One region of the Streptomyces sp. P9-2B-2 genome, then DNA from elsewhere that is predicted to be linked to it. Evidence: riboswitches for the same ligand, from Rfam matches in the RefSeq annotation. Region 1 holds a riboswitch; each other region holds the start of a gene.

The links. A riboswitch is a leader RNA that binds a small molecule or an ion and turns the genes downstream of it on or off. The one in region 1 is predicted to bind cobalamin.
Region 2: linked by a shared signal. The riboswitch ahead of QT196_RS12260 (prenyltransferase/squalene oxidase repeat-containing protein) and the one ahead of QT196_RS09810 (cobalamin biosynthesis protein) in region 1 are both predicted to bind cobalamin.
Region 3: linked by a shared signal. The riboswitch ahead of QT196_RS12440 (HoxN/HupN/NixA family nickel/cobalt transporter) and the one ahead of QT196_RS09810 (cobalamin biosynthesis protein) in region 1 are both predicted to bind cobalamin.
Region 4: linked by a shared signal. The riboswitch ahead of metE (5-methyltetrahydropteroyltriglutamate--homocysteine S-methyltransferase) and the one ahead of QT196_RS09810 (cobalamin biosynthesis protein) in region 1 are both predicted to bind cobalamin.

What each region holds. Positions count from the first base shown of each region.
Region 1 is NZ_CP129126.1:2,253,739-2,259,221, reverse strand. Features, by position in the region: gene QT196_RS09815 (cobyric acid synthase) at 1-537, opposite strand, end outside; gene QT196_RS09810 (cobalamin biosynthesis protein) at 647-1,714, opposite strand; cobalamin riboswitch at 1,868-2,018, opposite strand; gene QT196_RS09805 (hypothetical protein) at 2,221-2,658, shown strand; gene QT196_RS09800 (caspase family protein) at 2,664-5,288, shown strand; gene QT196_RS09795 (extracellular solute-binding protein) at 5,285-5,483, shown strand, end outside.
Region 2 is NZ_CP129126.1:2,813,046-2,818,528, reverse strand. Features, by position in the region: gene QT196_RS12275 (ABC transporter ATP-binding protein) at 1-893, opposite strand, end outside; gene QT196_RS12270 (CbiQ family ECF transporter T component) at 890-2,056, opposite strand; gene QT196_RS12265 (SCO2322 family protein) at 2,053-2,751, opposite strand; gene QT196_RS12260 (prenyltransferase/squalene oxidase repeat-containing protein) at 2,751-4,040, opposite strand; cobalamin riboswitch at 4,229-4,388, opposite strand; gene QT196_RS12255 (MBL fold metallo-hydrolase) at 4,504-5,483, opposite strand, start outside.
Region 3 is NZ_CP129126.1:2,851,884-2,857,366, reverse strand. Features, by position in the region: gene QT196_RS12460 (CoA transferase) at 1-954, shown strand, start outside; gene QT196_RS12455 (enoyl-CoA hydratase/isomerase family protein) at 951-1,745, shown strand; gene QT196_RS12450 (DoxX family protein) at 1,911-2,462, shown strand; gene QT196_RS12445 (VOC family protein) at 2,656-3,156, shown strand; gene QT196_RS12440 (HoxN/HupN/NixA family nickel/cobalt transporter) at 3,281-4,429, opposite strand; cobalamin riboswitch at 4,449-4,697, opposite strand; gene QT196_RS12435 (alpha/beta hydrolase) at 4,812-5,483, opposite strand, start outside.
Region 4 is NZ_CP129126.1:497,928-503,410, reverse strand. Features, by position in the region: gene QT196_RS02310 (NAD(+)/NADH kinase) at 1-319, opposite strand, end outside; gene metE (5-methyltetrahydropteroyltriglutamate--homocysteine S-methyltransferase) at 539-2,857, opposite strand; cobalamin riboswitch at 3,020-3,248, opposite strand; gene QT196_RS02300 (3-hydroxybutyryl-CoA dehydrogenase) at 3,419-4,300, opposite strand; gene aceB (malate synthase A) at 4,297-5,483, opposite strand, start outside.

The sequences.
Region 1 (5,483 bases):
ACGGGCGGCCCGTGCGAGGCCCATGTTCACGATGTCGGTACGCCGCAGATTGATCTCGGCGGGACTGCCCGCGCCCTCGCAGATCACCGCGTCATGGGTACGCCGCAGCTCCTGGAGGCAGTCGGTCACCGTCCCGAGCAACTGCTCCCGGCGGCCCGCGTACTGCGCCTCCCCCTGGGACGTCCCCCCGAAGTACCCCCGGGCGCTGAGCTCGCCCACCGGCTTCCCCAGCAGCACCACCTGGCTGCTGCGGTCGCTGCCCGGCTTGAGCAGGACGGGGTTCATCAGCGCGGTCGGCTCCACCCGCGCCGCGGCGGCCTGCATCGCCTGGGCCCGTCCGATCTCCGCGCCCTCGCGCGTGACGAACGAATTCAGCGACATGTTCTGTGCCTTGAAGGGCGCCACCCGGACACCCTGCCGGACCAGCCAGCGGCAGATCCCCGCCGTCACCACGCTCTTACCGGCGTCGGACGTCGTCCCGGCCACCAACAGGCCACCACCGACCGCCCCGCCGGCTGCCTTCAACCGCCCGTTCACCGGGTCCTCCTCCTGCGCTTCGGGTCACTGCACCCGGCCACCCGCTCCGGGTCACTACACCCGCCCACCCCCCGAAGGGGGGTGGGCGGCGGGGAAAAAACGGACGGCCTCATACCGGCCCCGCCTCACGCCCGCGGACCGAACCCACCACACGCCCGCGCCCCCCGGCCCCCCGAGCCGCCGCAGCCACCGCCCTCCGAGCCACCGCCGTCCGCGCAGCGCCGACCGCCGCCCGCGCCGCCACCGTCGTCACCAGTGCCAGCACGTTCACCCGGCGGGAGAGCCGTACCGCCCGTTCGATGTCCGGCACCGCCACCGGCGGCGCCGCGCCGTTGAGCACCGGACGGTCCTCCACCCGCCCGCCGTACGCCAGCCTGCCGCCGAGCCGTACGCCCAACGCACCCGCGAACGACGCCTCCACCGGGCCCGCGTTGGGGCTCGGATGCGCACCGCCGTCCGCCCGCCAGGCCCGCAGCGCACCGCGCCGGTCGGGGCCCGCGAGCACGGTCAGCGCGGCGGTCAGCCGGGAGCCGGGCCAGCCGGCGAGATCGTCGAGCCGGGCCGCTGCCCAGCCGAAGCGGCGGTAGCGCGGCGACTTGTGCCCCACCATCGCGTCGAGGGTGTTCACCGCGCGGAACGCCACCAGACCGGGCACTCCGCCCAACGCGCCCCATACCAGGGCGCCGACCACCGCGTCGGAGGTGTTCTCGGCGACCGACTCCACCACCGCACGGGCCATCTGCGGCCCGTCCAGCGCCTGCGGATCCCGCCCGCACAGATGCGGCAGCCGCTCCCGTGCCACGTCCAGATCACCCGCCGTCAGCGCCCCGCCGACGGCCCGCGCCTCCCGGCCCAGCGAGGTGCCGCCCAATACGGCCCAGACCGTCGCCGCGGTCAGCGCGATTCCGGCGCCACCACGGAGCGACAGCGGGCCAGCGGGAGCGCCGCCCCGCACGGCGCGCTGCAGCAGCGCGGCACCGGCGGCGGCCCCGCCCGCACACAGCACGGCATGCGCCGCCCCGTAACCGCGGTGGTCGCGCCACAGCCGGCGCTCGACGGCACCCGCGGCCCGGCCGAACGCGGCCACCGGATGGCCGCGCCGCGGATCCGCCGCGATCAGGTCGCCGAGAAAGCCGAGGGCCGCGCCGTACACATATCCCGCGTGTTCGCCGCGCATCGGGTCAGACCGCCGTGCGGGCGCGTCCGTGACGTCCTGCCCGGCCCCGAAGGAGCCCTGTGGCAGCGGGCAGTGGAGATCTCAAGGGGCGGCCGGGCATGGCGGTATGTCCTCACTCAGGGTCCGCGCCCTGGCTCGACGTGACGGCGACCAGAGTCTCCTGGCTCCCGGATCGGCGTGTCCTCCGGCCTTCCAGTCCCGCGTACGTCATCCGACGTATGCGAGGCGGACCGTGGCCTTCGCTGGAGGAACGCTCCCCGGTGACAGTGGCGGGACCGCGCCGGATTCGCACCGGACTTCCTCTGCTGTCGCCGAATGGCTCCGGCAGTCCACCACGCCCCGCGAACGCCGTCAACTCACCCTTGACCTGCGACGCTGCCCTGTGGCAGGCGCTGTGGTGCACGCCACAGCGTGGCTGAGGAGTCACGGACGGTTGCCCGCGCACCTGATCCCGCGTCACTATCTGGTGCACGGCGGCGAAGGGGCCGCCGGAAGGGGGCCGGGGGATGCCGCAGCGCGCTGACCGACATGAGATCCGTATCAGGATCACGGGCACGAACAATCCTGACCAGGACGTCGAGGACCTCAAGGCATGGCTGGAGCGTGAGCCCTGGCTGAACCGGCGGTCGCACGACTGGGAACTGCGGCCGGCGGCGGAGCGCGACGACGGCCCCGGCGACATGGCCATCGGCGTCGACGACCTGATCCTGGTCGTGGTCGGCGCGGCCGCCGCCGAGATCACCAAGAGCCTCGGTATCGCCCTGCGCGAGTGGCTGCGCCGCCGCAGGGAGGAACGCGACACCGGCGAACGGCCCGCCGTGGCGGTCGGCGGCGGGGACGGCGAACTGCGCGCACTGGGCGAGCCGGGACCGGGCGCCGCGGCACCCGAACGCCCCGATCCCGGCAGCCCGGCGAACGGGGGCGGCAGCACCGCCGGGGACTGAGCCGGATGTCCGAATACGACGCACGGGGCAAGGTCAACCGGGCGCTGCTGATCTGCGTCGACGACTACCGGCATCTGCGGCCGCTGCCCGCGGTGCGGGACAACCCCGGGGAACTGGAACGCGTCCTGCTCGCCCCCGGCACCGACCTCTTCACCAAGGGCGAGGTCGTCATCTGCCGGCCCCAGGAGCCCTGGGAGGTCGAACAGGCCCTGGACACCGTCACCCAGGAGGCCCGCGGGCTGCTGCTGGTGTACTTCTCCGGCCACGGCCGGGTGGGACGGGACGGCGGCAATCTCCAGCTCATGGTCGGTGCCTCGGAACGGCGGCACAAAACCGTCTCCTGGCAGGACACGGTGCTGTCCTACCTGGACAACGCGCGGGCCGACCGGATCGTGATCGTCCTGGAGTGCTGTTACGCCGGCAACGCCGGGGAGGCCTTCCACGCCTGCCGCGCCCCCACCTCGCTGCTGATGGCCGCACAGCCCAACCGCCGGATCTTCAGCGGCGAGGAGCCCACCGGCGGCAGTGTCTTCACCCGCGCCCTGCGGCAGATCCTCGAACAGGGCATCCCCGGCAAACGGTTCGTCACCTTCGAGGACCTCGTCCGCGAGCTGCGGGACCAACTGGCCGGTGAGCGGACCCCGATGGGCGACGTCTGGGAGCCCCGCTCGGCCAAGCAGAACACCGTCGACGACGTCATCCTGTCCTTCGCCACCCCCGGCATCCGGCCGCCCACCCCGCTGCGGATCCGCTTACGGCGCCGGCTGAACACCTCCTTCCGGCACTGGTTCCGGATCCTGATGGTGCTGGCGATCATCGCCGTACCGGCCACCGCGGGCGTCGTCCTGCTGAACCTCCCGGGCGCGGCCGTTGCCTGCCCGCCCGCCCTCGAACTGCGGCTGCTCACCGCCCCCGAGGCCGAACCCGCGCTGCGCCAGGCGGCCTTCGACTACGAGATGTCCGCCGCCAACACCCGGCCCCTCAACGGCGAGGGCGACCTCCCCGACGGCTGCCGGCGCGCCCAGATCACCGTCTACTCCGCCGCCAAGGACCAGGTCGACCAGGGCTTCGCCGCCGCCGGCCGCTGGCAGGGCGAGGCCCACGGCACCGGCAAGGACGGGCCGGACGACAAGGGCATCGACCCCCTCTACCGGCCCGGACCCCAGCCCGACATCTGGATCCCCGAATCCACCGCCGACTACTACGAGGCCCGCCGCGGGATGCCCGCCAAGGGCTCCCCGGCGACCCTGCACTACAGCGCCCCGGTCGCCTACACGCCCCTGGTCGTCGGCATCCCGGCACACCGGCGGCTGGACGACGTCGAACCGGCCGGCGCCTCCTGGCGGGAACTGCTCACCGGCACCGACCGCACCCACCGCGACCTCCGGCTGCTGCGCCCGAGCCCGGTGCTCTCCGGCACCGGACTGCTGCACACCCTCGGCCTCTACCTCGCCCACGACGGCTCGGACGCCGCCTCCTCCGGCGCACCCGACCTCACCCTGGCCCGGCACGCCGAGGAGCGGCTGTCCGCCCCCGGCAGCCAGTACGCGGGCAGCACCGAACTGCTCTGTTCGCTGCGCCCCGACGCGGACGCCGCCGGGTCCGTCGACCGCACGCAGTCCGCGCCCCTGGTCTCGGAGAAGTCCCTCGCCGACTACAACCTCGGCCGCGCCACCGGCAGTTGCCCGGCCCTGGACGCCCCGCTCCCGCTCCGCAACCGCTACGTCGCCTACTACCCCCGGCACGTCCCCGCCCTCGACCACCCCCTGATCCGGGTCGACTGGTACGGCACCAGGGACGCCACCCCACGGCAGGCCGCCGTGGCGGGCTTCGCGGCCTGGTTGCGCGCCGCGGACGGCGGCCAGCGCACCCTCACCGCCCAGGGCTACCGTGGGGTGCACGGCACCGGCCCGGGAGCGGGCTCACCGCTGCTCGACAGCCGCGCGGACATCAGCCTCCTCGCCCCCACCGTCCCCTTCCGAGCGGACCCGGACCAGGTCTCCCAGGTACTGGACGGCTACGACAAGGCCCAGAAGTCCAGCCAGGTGCTGATCCTCCTCGACACCTCCACCTCCATGGCCGACGGCGGCCGGCTGCCGACCGCCGTGCGCGCGGCCGGACGCGTACTGGAGATGGTCGGCACACGCCACACCTACGGCCTGTGGGCCTTCCCGGACCGCGCGCACCCCACCGACGCCGACGCGGTGCGCGAACTCGTCCCGCCCGGCAGCGCCGACCCGGCACCGGGCCGGGCCGCGCTGAACCGGATCGCGGGCGGCGAACTGGTCGAGCACGGTGCCGCGATGGAGGAGGCGCTGACCCGCGCGGTGCGCCGGATGAAGAAGTCCCCGGCCACCAACAAGGCCATCGTGCTCATCCTCGACCAGGACGACGGCGCGGGCCCGCAGCGGGCGGCGGGCGTGGAGCGGACCCTCGGCACCCTCGTCGAGGAGCGGCCCGAAGTGCCCGTCCTGGTGCTGGCGCTGGGCAAGAACGGCTGTGACACCTTCGCCCTCCAACGGCTGGCCGACGCCTCCCACGGCCAGTGTGTGCCCGGCGGCCCGCAGGCCGTCGACACCCTGGCCGGCCGGATCGCCTCCATCGGCACGGCCACGAAGGGGGACCGATGACCGCGCCACGCACCGCCGCGGCCGCCGCCCTGGCCTGTCTCGCCCTGACGCTCGCGGCGAGCGGCTGCATGCCGGGGGAGCAACTCGTCCCGGAGAAGGGCGCGATCGTCCTCGCCACCGGCAGCGACCTCAGCAGCTCCGGCGTCCGCCAGGACCTGATCCACGACTGGGAGCGGCGCACCGGCCGTACGGTCC
Region 2 (5,483 bases), 560 kb from region 1:
AGCCCCGAGACCTCCGCGGCAGCATCCGATGCTCCCGGCGCGGCCTTCGGGCTTCTCCCCGGCACCTGCGGCGGGACCCCGGTCAGCTGCTCGCGCAGGGGTGCGGCCTTGCGGCGGGCGTCGCGGACGGAGAGGGGGAGCGGGGACCACTCGGCGAGGCGGCCGAGGGCCACGACCGGGGGGTGGACGGGGGAGACGGCCATGATGTCGGCGGGGGTGCCCATGACCGGGGGCGCGCCCGGTGAGGGAAGGAGGATGACCTGGTCGGCGTACTGGACCACGCGCTCCAGCCGGTGTTCGGCCAGCAGGACCGTGGTGCCGAGGTCATGGACCAGCCGCTGGAGGACGGAGAGCACCTCTTCCGCGGCGGCGGGGTCGAGTGCGGAGGTCGGCTCGTCCAGGACCAGGACCTTGGGATGGGTGGTGAGGACCGAACCGATCGCCACCCGCTGCATCTGTCCGCCCGAGAGGGTGGTGATGGCGCGGTCGCGCAGCTCGGCCAGACCCAGCAGGTCGAGGGTCTCCTCGACACGGCGGCGCATCACCTCAGGGGGGAGGCCGAGCGATTCCATACCGTAGGCGAGCTCGTCCTCGACGGTGTCCGTGACGAAGTGCGCCAGTGGGTCCTGGCCCACGGTGCCGACGACATCAGCCAGTTCGCGCGGTTTGTGGGTGCGGGTGTCCCGGCCGTCGACGGTGACCCGGCCGTGCAGGGTGCCGCCGGTGAAGTGCGGGACGAGGCCGCAGACGGCGTTCAGGACGGTGGACTTGCCGACGCCGGAGGGGCCGACCAGGAGACACAGTTCGCCCTCGGGGACGGTCAGGTCGACGCCCTGGACGGCGGGCGCAGCGGCATCGCCGTAGGTGACCGAGACCTGCTCGAACCGGATCACGGGGTGGGCTCCTTCGTACACGGGTCGACATCAGAGGCACGGCGGCGCGCACCGGACGCCGCACGGGACCCGGCCCGGTCCGCGCTCGACGGGAGCGGGGCGACGAACGCGGGCAGCAGCCCCACGAGAACGGAAGCGGCCGGCCAGAGGGGGAGAACGGGGGTGGTGAGCGGGACGGCGGGCGGATGCAGCGCGGCCGGCGCATAGTCGTTCGCCCAGATCATCAGGGCGGCGACGGCCATGCCGGAGCCCGCGACCAGCCAGGCGCGGGCGCCCCAGCGCTCGGGCCGGTAGCGGCTGCGCACCGAGCGGCGGCCACCGAGCCACAGCCCGGCGAGCGCCGCAGTCAGCCCGGCGAGCAGCAGCGGCAGCCCGTAGCCGCCACCGGTGTCCCCCAACAGGCCGTAGGTTCCCGCGCATACGCCGAGCAGCCCGCCGAGGGTGAGCACGGACGTGAGGTGGCGTACGGCGGGCGGTACTTGGGCGCTGCGGCCGTAGCCGCGCGCGTCCATGGCCGCGGCCAGCGCCACCGAGCGTTCCAGCGCGCCTTCCAACACCGGCAGTCCGACCTGGAGGAGCGCCTTGAAGCCGCGGTCGGGGCGCCCGCGCAGCCGGCGGGCGGCGCGCAGCCGCTGGACGTCGGCGACGAGGTTCGGGGCGAAGGTCATCGCCACGACGACCGCGACGCCCGCCTCATAGAGCGCACCGGGCAGGGACTTCAGGAGCCGGGCCGGGTTGGCGAGCGCATTGGCGGCGCCCACACAGATGAGGAGAGTGGCCAGTTTGAGTCCGTCGTACAGGGCGAAGATCATGCCCTCCGCGGTGACCCGGCCGCCGATCCGGACGCCCTTCGCCCAGTCCGGCAGCGGCACTTCGGGCAACGTGACGAGGGTGTGGGTACCGGGGATCGGCGAGCCGAGGAAGAAGGCGAAGACCAGCCGGATGACGATCACGACCAGCCCGAGCTTGACGAACGCACCGTACGAGCGGGCCCACGGCGCGTCCGTACGACGCGCCGCGACGACATACCCGGCCACCCCCACCAGCAGCCCCAGCAGCAGCGGATCGGTGGTGCGGGAGGCCCCGGTGGCCAGGCCCAGCGCCCACAGCCACCAGGCGCCGGCGTGCAGCGCGGTGGTACGGGTCGCCTGCGGGGCGCTCATCCGCGTCGGCGGCGTGCCTGCCACACCGCCGCCGCACCCAGGGCGACGACGGCCGCGGCCCCGCCGAGCAGCCCGGCGGACGGCCCGCCGTCACCGCTTCCACTGCCCCCGTCGTCCCCGTCGGCACGGTCCTCCGCCGCTCCCGAGGACGGCGCAGCGGAGGACCCGGACCCCTTCGCCCCGTCCTTCGACCCGTTCACCGCGTCCGCGCATCCCGCCTTCGGATAGCCGCCGATGGCACACAGCAGGGCGTTGGCGTCATAGCGCAGCGGCCGGGCGACCGCCGCCAGCGCCTCGCCCGCCGAGGCGTCCTCCGGCACCTGCGCACACTCCGTCCTGGCCTTCGGCGGCCGCTCGCCGCCGGGCGCGTCCGCCGCGGTGCCGAAGTCCAGCACGAGGCCGATCCGCTTGCGGCCGTCCTTGGCGGGGGTGTCGCGGCAGATCGCGTCGAAGTCGGCGGCCGGGCGCGGCTTGCCCGCCCCGGCGGAGTCCGCGCCGACGGTGAAGCGGAAGCCCTCGACCGCGCCGTCGGCCGGCCGCTGGGTGGCCGGCCCCTCGGTGGCATACGCCCAGGAGCCGCCCTTGCCGTCCCAGAACGACCAGTAGCGGTACTCCTGCGCCTGCGCGGGCCCGGCGGCCAGGCCGGTGACCGTACCGGCCAGCAGCACGGCGCCGGCGATCCTGGTACGCCGCATCAGAGCTGATTCTTCTTACGGCTGCTCAGCAGGAACCCGATACCGGCGCCGATGGCGAGGCCGACGCCGATGACCCACCACACCCCGATGCCGCCACCGCCCGCGGCGTCGTCGGCGTCCCCGGTGTCCTTCTGCGCCGCGGCGGCCGGCTTGGGGCCGGTGGCGTTGAGCGCGGCCACCAGGTCGGTGCCGCCGAAGGAACGCGGGTCGGTGCCGGTGGCGTGCGCGGCCAGCACCAGCTGGGCGTAGGCGGCGGGCCCGTTCTGCTTGGCCCAGTCCGTGGCGTTCTTCTCCAGCCACTTCAGCGGCTTCGCGGCAGCGGCACCGTGCCCGCCGGCCGCCAGCGCCACCACGGCGTCGGCGGTGTTGCCGACATCGGGCTGCTTCTCGGCGCCCGGCATCGCGGAGAGCAGATGCTGTCCGTTCTTGTCGAGCTGCGCGACGAGGTAGGCGCTGCCGCCCGACGCGGCCCGCTCCGGATCGTCCTTCTTCGCGTCCCCGCCGTCCTTGCAGCTCAGCGGCTTGACCAGGGTGTCTGCCCGCTGGTCCGCGGGCGCGACGACGAAGCCCTTGCCGAGCGCTCCGGTCGCGGCCGCCGCGGTGGCGTCGGCGTTCGGGGCGGCGCCCTTGAGCTGGAAGGTGAACGCGCCGCGCTCGCCCTCCTTCGCGTCGCAGCCCAGCTGGAAGGTGAGCAGCCCGTCGTACGGGGTCTTGTCGCCCTTCTTCGAGGTCACCGACTGCGGCTTCTCGCCCGCCGCCGCGAGTGCGCCGATGACCACGGACGTGGAGTTGGCGTCGCTGGGCGAACCGGGCATCGAGCTCCAGCCGCCGTCATCGTTCTGCACCGACTTCAGCCAGCCGACGGCCTTCTTCACGGTGTCGCTGTGCCCGCCGAGCGCGGCCAGCGCCTGCACCGCGGCGGCCGTCTGGTTGGTGTCCCGCATGGTCTTGGCGTCACAGGGCTTGCCGGGCTCGGCGCGGAAGGCGGTGAACGCGCCGTCGGCGCACTGCTGCCCGACCAGCCAGCGCACGCCGGACGCGGCCGGCCGCACCCCCACGGTGTCCTGCGCCAGCAGCGCGAGCGACTGCCGCCACACCCCGTCGTACTGCGGGTCCTTGGTGCCGTACAGGCCGTCCGGCAGCTTCTTGGGGGACGCGGACGGGGCGGCGGCGTCGGCGTACGCGGCGGGGGCAGCGGCCGCGCCCAGCACCGCCGCGGCTGCCAGCGCCGTGGCGGCGCGGCGTGCCAGGAAGGCGACGGGGTGCGTCAGGGGGGCCTGGTGAGCCATGGAAGCCATGGGAGCCATCGGGTCGGTGCCTCTCGGGTCGGGTCGCGGCGATGTACGCAGCCGCGCTCGGCCGACCGCCCGCGCGACGATCCCTTTGGATCGCGGACGCGGTGGCACCGGGCTCAGCTCCGTATACCTCGACGGTGCCGCGCACCGGCCGTCCGTGCGGCGGACGGTTCCGGTGGCGGGAGCCTTGGTCGTGCCCCCTCGGGTGCTCCGGCTCGTACGGCCGTCCTGCCGGCCAGTCGGCGCGGTACGGGCGGGCCGTCCTCACGGTTGCGGGTCAGCGCCGGATTTCCACCGGCTTCCCCCGATCGGGTACGGATGAAGTTGTCCCGCACACCTTAACCGGCACCCGACGGGCGCTCGCTCGCACGTACGAGCCGACGAAATCCGGCACGAGCCGGGGCGGAGCGGCGCGCGAGCCGGGTACGGGACAGCGGCAAGACGAGAGGCCCGCCCCTCACACCGCCTGATACCGCACCGGATCCGACCCCGGCACCCACTCCGCCCGCCCCTGCTTCACCAGGCGGCGCAAATGGGCCTCGGCCTCCGAGACGGCGATGTTGCGAGAGCCGTAAGGGATCTGCTCCCACGGGCGGTTCCACTCCATGGCCACGGCGAGCTCCCAGACGGTGCGCGGCTCCTGGAGCAGGGCCCTGAGCTGGGCCAGCCGCTCTTCGTGGTGGGCGATGAGGTCGCGCACCCGGCCGCCCGCGTCGGTGAAGGCGTGCTGGTGGGCGGGCAGCACTTCGGCGGGGCCGAGCCGGCCGACGCGTTCGAGGGAGTCGAGGTAGTCGCCCAAGGGGTCGGCGTCCTCCCCGGAGCTCTCCATACCGTGCGGGCCGTGCGGGCCGGGCGGGCTCCCCTCCGCGTCCGGAGCTTCGTACAGGCCGATGTGCGGGGTGATGCCGGGCAGGAGGTGGTCGCCGGAGAACAGCCGGCCGAAGCCGGGCTTCCGCGCCGAGGGGTGCTCCTCCTCCAGGTGGAGGCACACATGGCCGGGGGTGTGGCCGGGCGTCCAGATGGCGCGTACCCGGCGTCCCGGCAGGTCGAGCAGTTCGCCGGGGTCGATGCCGCGGTCCGGCAGCGCGGCCCGTCGGCCGGGTGGTTTCCGGCCGTTCCCTGTGGCGCGGGCCTTCCGCAGCGGCGCCAGATGGTCGTCCGGTGCGCCCGCCGCCGTGAGTTTGGCGAGGAGGTAGTCGAGCCACTGGCCCGGTTCGGCCGCGCGGGTGCGGCGGACCACCGCGGTGTCGGCGGCGTGCATCGCGATCCAGGCGCCGGAGGCCTCCCGGACCTTGGCGGACAGGCCGTGGTGGTCGGGGTGGTGGTGGGTGATCAGGACGCCGTGGAGGTCGGTGAGGGCGAAGCCGCAGGCGGTGACGCCGGCGACGAGGGTGTCCCAGGAGTCCGGGTCGTCCCAGCCGGTGTCGATGAGCACCG
Region 3 (5,483 bases), 600 kb from region 1:
CTGCGCCTGATACGGGAGTTGGCCACCACCGCCGATGTCGTCGTGGAGAACTTCCGGCCCGGTACGGCGGCCCGCCTCGGCCTGGGCTACCAGGAGGTCCGCGAACGGAATCCGGCCGTGGTGTACGCCTCGGTCAGCGGCTACGGGCAGACCGGGCCGTACCGGAACGAGCCCGGCTACGACGCGATCGCGCAGGCGGTCAGCGGCGTCATGAGCGTGACCGGCGAACCCACCGGGCCGCCCGTGCGCTTCGGGGTGTCGCCGGCCGACCTGGCCGCCGGGATGTGGGCCGCCATCGGCATTCTCGCCGCCCTCCGCAACCGCGAGCACACCGGCACCGGCGACTGGGTCGATGTGTCGCTGCTGGACGGCCAGGTGGCCTGGCTGAGTTATGTCGCCGGTGGGTACTTCGCCTCCGGCAGCGTCCCGCAGCGCTACGGTTCGGCCCATCCCACGATCGTGCCCTACCAGGCGTTTCCCACCGCCGACGGTCACCTCATGGTCGCTGCCGGAAACGACGGGCTGTGGCGCCGCTTCGCCACCGCGATCGGGCTCGCCGCACTCGCTGACGACCCACGCTTCGCGACCAACCCGGACCGGGTCCGCCATCGCGAGGAGCTGCTCCCGCTCATCGAGCGCGCGCTGGGTGCCCGTGGTGCCAAGGAATGGGCCGTGCTGCTGACCGAGGCGGAGATACCCGTCGGGCCGATCAACACCGTCGACGAGGCCCTGCGGCACCCCCAGGTCGTCGCGCGCGGCATGGTCACCGAACTCGACCACCCCGACGCCGGCACCCTGCGCACCCTCGCCTCGCCCATCAAGCTGTCCGACCACCCCGCGACCGTGCGCACACCGCCACCGCGGCACGGGGAGCACACCGCACAGGTGCTGACCGCCATGGGTGTCGACCCGCAGAAGTGGTCCGACCTGTGTGCGCGAAAGGCCGCGAAATGACCGCCGTACCCGCCCCCGACGTCAGCATCGCGACGGTCCGGTCCGGGGCGGTCGCCGAGATCCGGATCGGTGACGGCAGCCGGCGCAACGCCCTCCCCGGCGAGGCCTGGGCGCGGCTGGCCCGGCAGGTCGGGGAACTCGGCGCCTGCCGGTCGCTGCGGGTGCTGGTGATCCGCGGGCACGGGGACACGTTCTGCGCGGGCTCCGACATGACCGACTGGGTGGACGCGGAACCCGGCTACGTCGAGGAGTCCTTCGCGCACATGGAAGAGGCGTTCTCCGCGATCGAGAACTGCCCCGTCCCGGTGATCGCCGAGATCCGCGGGGTCGCCGCCGGAGCGGGATGCCAGCTCGCCCTCGCCTGCGACCTGCGGCTGATGGCGGATTCCGCCCGGATCGGGATGCCGATCGCCCGGCTCGGCATCCTCGCCAGCCCCGCCTTCGCCGCCCGCATGGTGGCCCTGGCCGGACCGTCCGTGGCCCGGGAGTTGCTCTACACCGGCCGGCTGGTCGACGCCCGCACGGCGGTGGCGCTCGGACTGGCCGATCACCAGGTGCCCGAGGCGCAACTCACCGACCGCACCGGCCGGCTCACCGCTGCCATCGCCGAGCAGCCGCCGGCGGCGATCCACGCCGCCAAGCTGGCGGTCGGCGCCGTGCTGGGGCCGCAGCGGACGGCCACCGCCGTCAATCCGCGGCCCGCGGTGGCGCGGTCGTACTTCGGCCCGGCGATCGCCGCCTTCCTCGGGCCGTCCTCGACAGCCGCACCGGATCCGCCCCTCCCGCTCTGAGCAGGGAGGACGTGCGGCGGGCGGGAGGTGAGGGCCTCAGGCCCGCCGCAGGCGCTGTTGTTCGCCGTGGGGGTGCTGTGTATCGTCGGAACAGTGACTTGAAGTTTCAAGTAATTGTTCGCGGCCTCGCGGGGCCGGTCCCGACCTGCGAAAGAGCGGCTCCTGATGACGTCCCCCCTCGGCACTCTCGCGTCCTCCCGCCTCGACATCCCCACCCGCCACGCCCCCTCTCCGGCCGGCTACGACACTGGGCTCCTTCTGCTGCGCCTCGCGCTCGGACTGACCATGGCGGCCCACGGCGCCCAGAAGCTGTTCGGCTGGTTCGGCGGGCCGGGGCTGGACGGGACCGGGCAGTTCTTCACGATGAGCGGCTATCCGGCGGGCCGGATGATGGCCGTCGTCGCCGGGCTGAGCGAGACGCTCGGCGGGCTCGGGCTGGCGGTCGGGCTGCTCACGCCGCTGGCCGCGGCCGCGGTCGTCGGCACGATGATCAATGCCCTTGCGGTGAAGTGGGGCGGCGGCTTCTTCGTGCCCAAGGGCGTGGAGTACGAGCTGCTGCTGACCGCCGGTGCGGCGGCCCTGGCGCTGACCGGGCCCGGTCGCTACGCCGTAGACCGTCTGCTGCCGGTTCTGCGCTCCCATCGGACGGTCCACGGCGTGATCGCGCTGGTGCTGGGTGCGGTGCTGGCGGGCGGGGTGCTGCTGGTACGGAAGTGATGCCGGGGCGAGCCCCCGGAGATGGCCGCCTCGTCTCGTGTGCGCCGGAGGTGCGCTAGGGACGGGACGTCTGCCGACCGGATACCGGCCGGCAGGCCCTGGGCAGCGGCGGGGTGTGCGGGGTAGAGCAGAAGCAGGGGAGGGCGGCGGCGCCACGGCGGTGTCGCGGCCGGGAGATCGGAGAACAGGTTCCATGTCCGTACGACGTCTGAACCACGCGGTGCTCAACGTCCGCGATGTGACACGGTCGGTGGCGTTCTACACCGAGGCCCTCGGGCTGACGGTGGATGTCGAGATACCGGGGCGGGCCGCGTTCCTCAGCGCTCCCGGCTCGCTCAATGATCACGATCTGGGGCTGTTCGCGGTGGCCCCGGACGCGCCCGGGCCCGAGGCCGGGCGGGTCGGGCTGTACCACCTGGCCTGGGAGGTCGGCACGCTCCGCGAACTCGTCGCGGCCCGCACCCGGCTCGTCGAGCGCGGCGCCCTGGTGGGATCGACCGATCACCTCGTCGCCAAATCGCTGTACGCCAAGGACCCGGACGGCAACGAGTTCGAGGTGATGTGGCGGGTCCCGCGGGAGGACTGGCCGGGCCCGGACCAGCCGGACCGGCTGCTGCCCCTCGATCTGGCGGCGGCGCTGGAGCAGTGGGGGCCGGACCGGGAGACGGGTGCCGCGGCGGGCTCAGCGACCTGAGGCGCGGGACCGGCTCGGGCGGGCGAGGGACGGGGGCGGCTCGGGCGGTGGAGGGCGCCGGGCCGGCTCGGGCCCCCGGGAGGGCGCGGCCGGTGCGCGCGAGCCCGCACCGGGCCGCCGTTCCTCAGGTACCCGGAGCGGCCTGCTCCGGCGACTCTGCTCGCTCGGCTCGCGCCGCCCAGCGCTTTTCGACGCCGGCCAGACGCCAGTACGCCAGGGCTGCGGCCCACACCACCACGAAAAGGCCGACGATGACGAAGCCGACATTGTCGAGGTCGAGGCCGGAAATCCAGCCGGTCAGCGCGTCGTTGAGGCCGAGCTTGTCGTGCAGCACGGTCACCAGCTCGATGGTGCCGATGAAGAAGGCGACGGCGATCGACAGACCGGTGATGGTGAGGTTGTAGTAGACCTTGCGCACCGGGTTGGCGAACGCCCACTGGTAGGCGAAGTTCATGAAGGTGCCGTCCAGGGTGTCGAACAGGCTCATTCCGGCAGCGAACAGCAGCGGCAGACACAGGATCGCGTACCAGGGCAGGCCCGCCGCCGCACCGCTGCCCGCCATCACCATCAGGGTCACCTCGGTCGCGGTGTCGAAGCCGAGCCCGAAGAGGAAGCCGAGCGGGAACATCTGGCCGGGACGGGAGATGGAGCGGGTGAACCGCCCGAGGAAGCGGTTCATGAAGCCGCGCGCGTCGAGGCGCTGCTCCAGCTCGGCCTCGTCGTAGTGGCCGTCGCGCATCCCTCGGAAGACCCGCCAGATCCCGGCCAGCGCGATGAGGTTGAGGGCGGCGATGAGGTAGAGGAACGTGCCCGAGACCGTGGTGCCGACGGTGCCCAGGATCTGGTGCGTACGGGACTCGTCGTTGAGCAGTGTGCCGGCGAGCTGGGCGCCGCCGGCCACCAGGGCTGCCATCGCCACGACCACGCTGGAGTGGCCGAGGGCGAACCAGAAGCCGACCGACACCGGCCGCTTGCCGTCGGCCATCAGCTTGCGGGTGGTGTTGTCGATCGCGGCGATGTGGTCGGCGTCGAAGGCATGCCGCATACCGAGGGTGTACGCGGTGATGCCGAGCCCGACGCCGAAGGCCTGGCTTCCGACGGCGTAGTGGTTCGGGACCACGAGCAGGAAGAGCACGCCGAAGGCCACGATATGCAGCCCGGCTATGACGGCCATCAGGCCCGCAGTACGGACGGTGTCCTGCCGGCGCCAGCGGAACGTGGCGGGGGCAGGGGAGTTCGGGGTATCGGTGGACAGGGCCATCCGGGCGGTCACGCTCCAGCACCTCGTGGATCAGTTCGTGAGATGCCGTGGCCGGTCTCCTGGCTTGGGGGTACCACCCTGCTCCTTTAGAGCTTGGAGGAGGGTGTCCGCGTCCGCCCCCGCCTTCCCGGCCGCGGGCTGCGGTCAGTGGCGCCGCGGGCGCGCCAGGCGCCCGCGGAAGGGGTGGAAACTCCCCGATCACAGTGGCGAGGGCCGCTCCGGGCTGGGACCTCAATGGTCCGTCACCGGATTCCCGAACACCACGGCCCGGCCACTCTAGCCGCCACCCGCGCGGCGCGAGGTGTGTGGGGGTTTTCCGCCACCGGCGGGGGCACGGCCCGCGGCGGGCCGGTCACAGGGGGCCGGTCGCGGTAGGCGGCCCGGTCGCGGTGAGTCAGTAGTCCAACGACGAGAGGAACGCGTGCAGTTCGTGGTCGAAGAGCGGGGTGTTCTCCAGGTTGACCATATGGGCCGCACCCGGTATTCGGACCCTTCGGGCGCCCGGGACGGTCAGGGCTATCGCATGGGCGTTCGCGGAGATGTCCCGGCTGTCGAGATCGCCGTCGAATACGACCGTCGGCACCCGGATCTCCCCGAGGCGGTCGGCGGCGCCGACTTCGAGAGGCATGCCGGCGCCCATCCCGTCGGCATGGACCTCCACATTGGCCTCGGCCGAGGCACGCATCCGTTCGCGGAATCCCGGGTGCACCGCGGACGGCTCACGATGCGGCCCGTCCACCCATATCCGCAGGAAGTGTTCGACATACCGCTCCGCGCCGTCCGGTGCGCCGATCGCGGCCACCTGCTCCTTGATGTGCGCCAGGACGAAGGGGTCGGTGAAGGCGCGGCCGCTGATTCCCGGGGAGGCGAGCGCGAGGGCCGTCACCCGGCCGGGGTGGGCGAGGGCGGTGTCCAGCGCGACCCGCGCGCCGTGGGAAAGGCCGACGAGGACGGCGCTGGGGACATCGAGTGCGTCGAGCAGGGCACACAGGTCGTCGTGGTGGGCGAAGTCGCCGGTCACGGTGGAGGACAGGCCATGGCCTCGGGCGTCGTAACGGATCGCGCG
Region 4 (5,483 bases), 1.8 Mb from region 1:
ACTCGACGTGGTCGGCCGGGACCTCGGTCAGGAAGCCGAGGGTGCCCAGGTCAACTCCCAGGACAAGGGCGTTGTTCTGTGCGGCCAGACGTGCTCCGCGGAGGAAGGTGCCGTCTCCTCCGAGCGTGACGATCAGGTCGGGGCTGCCGGCCGCGTCGACCTCCTCCCGCGCGTCCTGTCGTTCTCCGTCCTGACTCCACACATCGATGGCGACGCAACCGACATCCCGGCGTTCGCACCATCGCCGGACGACGTCGGCAGCCTCCAGGGCACGGGGACGTCCTCCGTGGACGACGATGCCCACCCGTTGCACGCTCACGTCACGTCCTCTCCGTCCGGGTGGATGGTCCCCGCCACTGGTGGCAACAGAAGGCCCGCCGACCAGGTTGTCTCGCGTTGCTCGCCTGAGTATCGGCCCTCGGTTGGAAGCAGCACTGTCGCCACGCGGCCTGCGCCGGGGTTCTCGGGCACCATCCCTCGGTGGACATGTCCCGACGGCCGGGAGGGCGCGGCTGCGTCCTCCCGGCCGTCGACGGAATCAGGAGCCGGAGAGCTCCGTTCGCACGGTACGGGCGGCGGTGACCAGGTTCTCCAGTGAGGCGCGGGTCTCCGGCCAGCCGCGGGTCTTCAGGCCGCAGTCCGGGTTGACCCAGAGACGCTCGGCGGGGATGGCCTCAAGTCCCTTGCGCAGCAGGGCCGCTGCCTCGTCGGCGCTCGGGACGCGCGGGGAGTGGATGTCGTAGACACCGGGGCCGGCCTCGCGCGGGTAGCCGTGGGCGGCGAGCTCGCGGGCTACCTGCATATGGGAGCGGGCGGCCTCCAGGCTGATGACGTCCGCGTCGAGGTCGTCGATGGCCTGCACGATGTCGCCGAACTCGGCGTAGCACATGTGGGTGTGGATCTGGGTGCGGTCCTGAACCCCGCTGGTGGAGAGGCGGAACGCCTCGGTGGCCCAGGCCAGGTACGCGGTGTGGTCGGCCGCGCGCAGCGGCAGCGTCTCGCGCAGGGCGGGCTCGTCGACCTGGATGACCGAGGTGCCGGCTGCCTCCAGGTCATTGACCTCGTCGCGCAGGGCGAGTGCCACCTGGCGGGCGGTGTCCCCGAGCGGCTGGTCGTCGCGGACGAAGGACCAGGCGAGCATGGTGACCGGGCCGGTGAGCATGCCCTTGACCGGGCGGTCGGTGTGCGACTGGGCGTACCGGGTCCAGCGGACCGTCATCGGTTCGGGGCGGGAGATGTCCCCGGCCAGGACCGGCGGGCGGACATAGCGGGTGCCGTAGGACTGCACCCAGCCGTGCTGGGTGGCGAGGTAGCCGGTGAGCTGCTCGGCGAAGTACTGCACCATGTCGTTGCGCTCGGGCTCGCCGTGCACGAGGACATCGATTCCGGCCTTCTCCTGGAAGGCGAGGACGTCGCGGATCTCCGTCCTGATGCGCTCCTCGTAGCCGGCGGTGTCGATCCGTCCGGTCCGCAGATCGGCGCGGGCCGTGCGCAGCTCGGCGGTCTGCGGGAACGAGCCGATGGTCGTGGTCGGCAGCAGCGGCAGCCCGAGGTGGGCGCGCTGGGCGGCGGCGCGCTCGGCGTACGGCTGTGAGCGGCGGCCGTCGGCGTCGGTGACGGCCGCCGCCCGGGCGCGTACGGCCGGGGCGTGGGTGAGGGCGGACGTGGCCCGGGAGGCCAGATCGGCGCGGTTCGCGGCGAGTTCGGCGGCGACGGTGTCGGTGCCCTGCGCCAGTCCCCGTGCCAGGGTCACCAGCTCCGCGGTCTTCTGCTTGGCGAAGGCCAGCCAGCGGGCGATCTGCGGGTCGATCTCGCGCTCGACCGCGGCGTCCAGCGGCACATGCAGCAGCGAGCAGGACGCGGCCACATCGACCCGGTCGGCGAGGCCGAGCAGGGTGCCGAGGGTGGCCAGCGAGTTCTCCAGATCGTTGATCCAGATGTTGCGGCCGTTGACCACGCCCGCCACCAGGCGCTTACCCGGGAGTCCGCCGACGGCCGCCAGCGCGTCGAGGTTGGCCGCGGCCGCGTCGGTGAAGTCGAGCGCCAGACCGTCCACCGGAGCCTTGGCCAGGACGGGCAGGGCGTCGCCGAGCCGGTCGAAGTACGAGGCGACCAGGAGCTTCGGGCGGTCGGTGAGGGTGCCCAGATCGCGGTAGGCGCGCGCGGCGGCGTTCAGCTCGGCCGGCGTGCGGTCCTGGACGAGGGCGGGCTCGTCGAGCTGCACCCACTCGGCACCGGCGGCCCGCAGATCGGCCAGGACCTTGGCGTAGACCGGCAGCAGCCGGTCGAGCAGGGTCAGCGGCTCGAAGTCCGCGGCGACACCGGGAGCGGGCTTCGACAGCAGCAGATAGGTGACCGGCCCGACGAGCACCGGCCGGGCAGCGAGGCCGAGTGCGAGGGCCTCCTTCAGCTCGGCCACCTGCTTGCCGGAGTCGGCGCTGAAGACGGTGTCCGGGCCCAACTCGGGCACCAGGTAGTGGTAGTTGGTGTCAAACCACTTGGTCATTTCCAGCGGCGCCACGTCCTGGGTGCCGCGCGCCATCGCGAAGTAGCCGTCGAGGGCGTCGGCCGCGACGGCGTCCCGGTGACGGTCCGGGACGGCACCGACCATGACGCTGGTGTCCAGCACATGGTCGTAGTACGAGAAGTCACCGGTGGGCACCTCATGGATGCCGGCGTCGGCCAGTTGCTGCCAGTTCGAACGGCGCAGGTCCTTCGCGGTCTCCAGCAAGGTGTCCGCGGCGACGCGGCCCTTCCAGTACCCCTCGATGGCCTTCTTCAGTTCCCGGTGCTGTCCCTGGCGGGGGTAGCCGTACACGGTGGCCCGTGCTGCCGCGGCTGCGGGCTTAGCTGTCACGGAACTCTCCTTCGCGGATATGTCTCTTGAAGTCCCGGGACGGAACGAGAAGCGCGAAGGGATGACGAACCCGACGGAACCACGGTGCGTTCGCGACGCACGTGTCCGCCTGGTATGTACGCCGACCCGCCCTCGAGGTCACCGGGATATCCGTCCACGCATGGGCGTGCACGGGCAACGGGCAGGTCTTCGGACTCGCGGGCACGCCTGCCGGAATCCTCCGGCGGGCATCTACTGGCCGTCGCTTCCCGAATCCGCGGCCCGGATTCAGTGCGTATGACGGCGGTCGTTCCCACTTACCGCTGCGGGGCAGTCCCGGATTCTCACCGGGTTCCCTCTTACGACGCGGCCCGTCTGGCGGACGGGGCGAACCTGTTGCCCGGCCAGCGTAGGACGCGGGCCCCCTATCGCACACCTCTGCTCACATGCCGGACTGTGAGATGAGACACCGGCGGGGCGCGGTTTGGGACGCGGCAGGGCGCGGAACGGCCTCAGTCATCCGTTCCGCGCTCCGCTCCGCACACCGCCCGGGTCCCTCAACCCGGCGGCGACCCAGGACCCTCAGCCCTGGTCGTAGGTGTGGAACCCGCGCCCCGTCTTACGGCCCAGCAGCCCGGCCTCCACCATGCGTTGCAGCAGCGGCGGCGGTGCGTAGAGGGGTTCCTTGAACTCGTCGTAGAGGGACTGCGCGATGGAGGCCACGGTGTCCAGCCCGATCAGATCGGCGAGCTTGAGCGGGCCCATCGGGTGGGCGCAGCCCAGCTCCATGCCCGCGTCCACATCGGCGGCGGTGGCGAAGCCGGACTCGGCCATTCGGATGGCGGCGAGGAGGTACGGCACGAGCAGGGCGTTGACGACGAACCCGGCCCGGTCCTGGGACCGGACGACCGTCTTGGCCAGAGTGCCGGTGACGAACTCCTCGGCGGCGGCGACCGTCGCCGGTGCGGTGTGCAGGGAGGTGACGACCTCGACCAGCGGCAGCACCGGGACCGGGTTGAAGAAGTGCAGCCCCAGGACGCGGTCCGCGCGGCGGGTGGCCATGCCCAGCCGCATGACGGGGATGGCCGAGGTGTTCGTCGCCAGGATCGCCTCCTCATCCTCGACGATCTTGTCGAGTGCGGTGAAGACGTCGGTCTTGGCCTCGGTGTTCTCGACGATGGCCTCGATGACGAGCTGCCGGTCGGCGAGGTCGTCAAGGCTGCCGGTGAAGACCGTCCGGGTGAGGGTGTCCTCGGCCGAGATGCGGTCCAGCTTGCCGCGCTGGACGGCGCGTTCGAGCGAAATGGCCAGCCGCTCGCGGGCGGCGCGGGCCGCGGTCGCATCCGCCTCACAGAGCACGGTGTCGAGGCCGGCGCGGGCACACACCTCGGCGATCCCCGCCCCCATCTGGCCGCCGCCGACGACTCCGACCCGCCGGATCGCGGGGTTCGGTGCGGCGCTCATGCCGTGACCTCGGCCCGCTGCACGAGGTGACGGGCGTAGGCGTCCGGGGTGAAGAAAGCGGGCAACTCCCTTGCCAGCCCGTTCCGTTCGAAGATTTCCCGCACCTCTTCGGTCCGTGCCCAGGGGTACTCGGCTCCCAGGCGGGCGATCTCCTCGTCAAGGAGGCCGAGCACGGTGTCCCGGTCGACGACGCCGTGGCGCAGCCACTGCCAGATCTGCGCCCGGGCGATCTCGGCGGCCGCCGCGTCCTCCATGAGCCCGTCGAGCGCCACGGCGCCGGTGCCGCGCAGCCAGGCGTCGAAGTAGCGCAGGGCGACCGCGATGTTGGCGCGCACCCCGTCCGCGGTGGGCGGTCCCGCGGTGCGCCGCACGGCGAGGAGCACGTCGGCCGAAACCTCGACGTCCTCCCGGGTGCGGTCGATCTGATGCGGCCGCTCGCCCAGCACACTGTCGAAGATCTCGCGGCAGAAGGGGACGAGCGCGGGGTGGGCGACCCACGTCCCGTCGAAGCCGTCCTCGGCTTCGCGCTCCTTGTCGAGCCGCACCGTGGCGAGCGCGGCCCCGTCGGCCTGCGCGTCGTGGCCGGGCACATGCGCGGTCATGCCGCCGATGGCGTGCGCGCCGCGCTGGTGGCAGGTGCGCACGAGCAGCTCCGTGTAGGCGCGCAGGAAGGGCGCCGTCATGGTGACCCGCTTCCGGTCGGGGAGCGAGAAGTCGGGGCGGTGCGCGAAGATCTTGATCAGGCTGAAGAGGTAGTCCCAGCGGCCCGCGTTGAGGCCCGCGCTGTGTTCGCGCAGCTCGTAGAGGATCTCCTCCATCTCGAAGGCCGCGGTGACCGTCTCGATCAGGACGGTGGCACGGATGGTGCCCCGCGGAATGCCGAGCAGCTCCTGGGCGAGGACGAACACGTCGTTCCACAGCCGGGCGTCGAAGGCGTTCTCCAGCTTGGGCAAGTAGAAGTACGGGCCGGAGCCGGCGTCGATCTGGCGCTGTGCGCAGTGGAAGAAGTACAGGCCGAAGTCGACGAGCGAGGCGGGGACGGGGCGGCCGTCGACGAGGAGATGGTCCTCGGTGAGGTGCCAGCCGCGGGGACGGACGACGATGGTCGCCAGCCGTTCGCCGAGGCGGTACTCCGTGCCGTCGGGTGCGGTGAAGTCGATGCGCCGCTCGATGGCGTCCAGCA